One region of the Metabacillus sediminis genome, then DNA from elsewhere that is predicted to be linked to it. Evidence: predicted binding sites of a transcription regulator. Region 1 holds the regulator's gene; the other holds the start of a gene.

Region 1 (2,410 bases):
AGAAATCTTAAAGGATCTAATTGTGTATAAAATGTTCTCAATTTCAGGAAAATATTTTTTCGTGAAGTGTGTTGCAAAAACTATTCAAAGGAAGTATACTATTTTTCGTGAACTTCTTGAGAGCAAGGTGTTGTGGCTACTTAAAGGGTTAGGACCTCTTAGGACTAACTTTCCCCCGTGGTAGTATGGCATGCCAATGTGCGGAGAATTTCATTCAATGCCAAATATGAATAAGGGGGATCCATGACTATGGAAACAATGGGACGACACGTAATCTCAGAACTATGGGGCTGTGATTTCGATAAGTTGAACGACATGGATTATATTGAAAAAACGTTTGTTAATGCTGCTTTAAAGTCTGGTGCAGAAGTTAGAGAGGTAGCTTTTCATAAATTTGCTCCACAAGGTGTGAGCGGGGTTGTCATTATTTCTGAATCCCACCTAACCATTCACAGTTTTCCTGAACATGGGTATGCGAGTATTGACGTATACACATGCGGAGATTTAAATCCGAATATTGCTGCCGACTACATTGCTGAGGCACTTAGTGCACAAACACGTGAGAATATCGAAATTCCACGCGGCATGGGACCTGTTCAAGTAAAACAGTCTCAAGCAAAAGCTCAGTAATTTTGAAGTTTGATAATGTCATTGGGTAAAGAGGTGTGAAGATTCATTCACACCTCTTTTGATTATCCGGAAAAAACAGTATGATAGAGATAAATACATATAACACCCATTCAGGGTGTTGCAGAGGAGAAGAAGATCTTTGAGTCTATTAAAAAAAGTTCAAGCTTTCTTTTCAGCACATAGCGAAACAGCTGAGACGCATCAAGATCCTGAATTGAGAAGCCGCTACTATAAAGCAACGGCAAAAAAAGCAATGGAAGCCGTACAGGCTGCAGCAGCTGTCAGAGGCGGCTGTAAAGTTACATCCGTTTCAGAGGAGCGCGGGGAAATCAGTGTGCAGATTCAAAAACCTAAATCTGCTCTTTTGGTAGCAACAGTCATCTCTGTAAGACCATTTGAGACGGCCATTGATTTTTCCGTTTCATCCGACACGGCTCTTCCGACAGATTTCGGCTATAGCAGAAAGGTCATTCTGGAGTTTCAGCAGAAATTAGACAGTGAATTAAAATTTGTCGGATCCGGACTGAATTCAGGCAAATAAAGAAACGATAGATCATATAGGGCATAGCCCGGTTACCATGCATGGATTGGAGCTGTTAATAAAACATGAAGTGTCCTACTTGTCATAATCAGGGTACACGGGTGCTTGATTCCCGACCGGTTGAAGAAGGCAAAGCCATCCGGAGGAGACGAGAGTGCGAAGAATGCCAATACCGGTTTACCACATTTGAAAAAGTGGAAGAGATCCCGCTGATTGTGGTAAAAAAGGAAGGGACGCGCGAAGAATTCAGCAGAGAAAAAATGCTGCGCGGTCTGATTAAAGCATGTGAAAAGAGACCTGTTCCCCTGACAAAGCTTGAGGAAATCGTCCAGGATATTGAAAAAGAATTAAGAAACAATGGCGTTTCAGAAGTGAAAAGCGATAGTGTTGGAGAAATGGTCATGGATCGCCTTGCACAGGTGGATGAAGTCGCTTATGTCCGCTTCGCTTCTGTATACAGACAATTCAAGGATATTAATGTTTTTATAGATGAGTTAAAGGAATTGATTAAGAGGGAAAGCAATTAGGAGTACGGATCATTGATACTTCCGGCTCCTTTTCCCCATCGCTATTCTTATAAATGGGGAGGCAATCGGAGTGAAGGATTATCATTGGAAGGAACTAATTCCGGGTGACAGGTACCGGGCGAGAAGCCAGGGCATCCTCCAGGAATACGACCGGAAGCTTGTAACTATGCTTTATCAGCCGCTTCTCGGTACGGCTGCTCTTGGTTTATATATGACCTTGTGGGCAGAGCTTGAACAGGACCGGGTATGGGGAAAGGAACATCCCCACCACCGCTTGATGACATTGACTCAAATGAATTTAAAAAGCTTTTATTCTGAACGGATTAAGCTTGAAGGAATTGGCTTGCTGACTTCCTATTTTCAAGAAATGGACGGCAGCCGCATGTTCATCTATGAGATTCAGCCTCCTCTTAAACCGGATGCATTTTTTAACGATGGAATGCTGAATATTTATTTATATAATCGGGTTGGACATACAACCTATATGCAGCTTAAACAATACTTCACGGATGAAGAACGCGGTACTGCTGAAAATGTGACCCGATCGTTTGATGAGGTATTTCAGTCCCTTCAGCCGAGCGAGATGACGATGACGCAAGGCGATGAAGGACCCGGCGATGAAAGAGAATACATCGGAGAAACAGACGGGAATGAGCCGAACCTCTCACCATCCGTGTTTGACTTTGATTTGCTGTTTGAAGGGCTGTCAGAA
Region 2 (2,410 bases), 340 kb from region 1:
CCATAGGCTTTAGCGTTTGTCATATCGTTGGCATTATCAATAAAGAAAATGCCAGGTTCCGCAGAGTATGTTGCACAAATATTCACCAGGTTCCAAAGCTCTTTTGCTTTAATTTTGCGATACGTACGGACTTTGTAGCCTTTTGCTTCCCACTCGCGTACGTCCCCTGACTTGTGCCACTCTTCATTGTAGGCTTTCATGTCTTCCTTGCTGTAGCTCTCAACATCAGGGAACCTTAAATCATATTCCTCATCCATTTCTACAGCCTTCATGAAATCGTTCGTCAGGCAAATGGAGATATTTGCCCCTGTTAGGAATTCAGAGTTGTGTACACTGTACGTTCCGCCGGTTTTCAGCTTCGATTCTGCATCTCTCATCACTTTGTCAGAAAAACCGCCGTTTCCAGGAATGGCTTTGTAATTTACAATGCCCTGATACATGTCCTGTTCCGCTTGTGTGAAAGGAGTGAATTTCAGTTTTTCCTGCGCTGCTCTTTTAATGGATTCATCGTTTGTATTTTCAATAAGATATCGAAGGATACGCGGATTTTGCATTTTGGATATAATGAATTCCACGATGTCCGGGTGCCAGTCGGAAAGCATAATCATTTGGGCACCGCGTCTTGATCCGCCCTGTTCCACAAGATGCGTAAGTTTTGCGATATCATCAAGCCAGGAAACCGATCCTGACGATTTACCATTTACTCCGCGTGCAAGCGTGTTGCGCGGCCGGAGGGTTGATCCGTTCGTTCCCACTCCGCCTCCGCGGCTCATGATTTCCATTACCTGTTTACGGTGCTCAGAAATTCCTTCACGCGAATCCTGAACGAAAGGCATGACATAGCAGTTAAAGTACGTAACGTCTGTTCCAGCTCCTGCTCCATATAAAACACGGCCTGCAGGCACGAAGTTTGTGGCGACAAGCTCCTGATAGAACTTTGCAAACCACTCCTGGCGTTTTTCTTCGGTTTTTTCCACAGAAGCAAGGCCAGTCGCATTTCGTTTCGCAATTTGTTCGTAAAAGACTTCCAAAGGCTTTTCAATGACATCTAAGGATCTAACGATTAATCCGCTTTCGATTTCCTCAGGCTTGTCCAGAGAATGACGGTATTCCTCATCTACTAAAACAGTAGCTGTTTTTGACGTCCAATCAAGCTCCGTTATGTAACCCAGTCCCCTAGCCGGAAACTTCGGATCCTCTTTTATGGTCAGAACAACGAAATCACCTTTGGATAACGTTACTTTTTCCGTATCCTTAAATGTATACCTGTCAAGCATGACAAGACGGGAAACGCCTTTATGTGTAAGGTGCATGTCATCTGTCACCGGATGCACCTGCGTGAACAAGGAAATATCCTTATTCAGCTTGTCTACATCCATTTTCATCTTCTCCTCTAACGAAACGGGCATGTTAACAACTCCTCTTCCAATAGTACTAAGTAAAAATATCATACATCAGGCCCTATAATCAACATATAGTGCATTCATTATTAAGAACAATACTATATATTGATTATAGCTTGGTTTTTCCCTTGTTTGTCAAATCGAAAACTAAACAAAAACGAGAGAAAAACAGAGAAAATAAGAGATTCTGCTGCATCTGCTATTTAAATTAAACCAATTTGTGATTTGCAATAATTCCTATTAAACCAACTTCTGATAAATAAAGGAAATAATTGAATTATTTTCTTGCTGCAGTAAAAATAATTTACGACTACATCCATTATAGAACAAATGTTCTTCGTGATCATAGAGTAATTTCTGGCAAAAGGAAAAAGCGGCACAAATGCCGCCCTATCCTTGCTACCTTTTAAAGTTCCAGTCACTGCTTTCATATTTACTTTTTGCGAGATTTTCTACATACATTTGTTCATCCTGCGAAAGTTCATAAGCTTCCAGTTCAATATTCAATCCGGTCTCAAATCCTTTTTTAAATGCCTTACGCGCCTCTTCCATTGTGACAGGCGTTTCTCTTAAAGCATTCGCTGCAACAGCTTTACTGCTAAAATTTCTGCGCATCCGTTCTTTTACCCGCTCACTGGGATACTTGAATAAATCAAACAGCTTATCCTCATCCAAATCAAGCAGGATCGAGCCGTGCTGCAGGATGACACCCTTCTGGCGGGTTTGAGCACTCCCTGCAACTTTTCGCCCTTCAACTACGAGCTCATACCAGGATGGTGCATCAAAGCAAACAGAAGATCGCGGATTTTTAAGGCCTTCTTTTTCCTCATCTGTTCTTGGAATTGCAAAGTACGCATCAAGACCAAGATTCCGAAAGCCTTCTAATATTCCTTCAGAAATAACCCGGTAGGCTTCTGTAACCGTGCGGGGCATCTCCGGGTGCTCCTCCGTTACAATGACACTATATGTAAGCTCTTGGTCATGAAGTACGCCCCTGCCTCCGGTCG

What was found. Region 1 encodes NrdR, which represses ribonucleotide reductase genes. Its sites were predicted from a motif close to AACACNATATATNGTGTT; they were not measured.
Region 2: the regulator NrdR is predicted to act here: its motif matches at 1,498-1,515, upstream of WCV65_RS13240 (vitamin B12-dependent ribonucleotide reductase).

What each region holds. Positions count from the first base shown of each region.
Region 1 covers NZ_CP147407.1:2,867,429-2,869,838, reverse strand. Annotated here, with positions in the region: gene speD (adenosylmethionine decarboxylase) at 250-630, shown strand; gene WCV65_RS14940 (cytosolic protein) at 770-1,171, shown strand; gene nrdR (transcriptional regulator NrdR) at 1,237-1,698, shown strand; gene WCV65_RS14930 (DnaD domain protein) at 1,769-2,410, shown strand, end outside.
Region 2 covers NZ_CP147407.1:2,527,370-2,529,779, forward strand. Annotated here, with positions in the region: gene WCV65_RS13240 (vitamin B12-dependent ribonucleotide reductase) at 1-1,409, opposite strand, end outside; gene WCV65_RS13245 (biotin/lipoate A/B protein ligase family protein) at 1,803-2,410, opposite strand, start outside.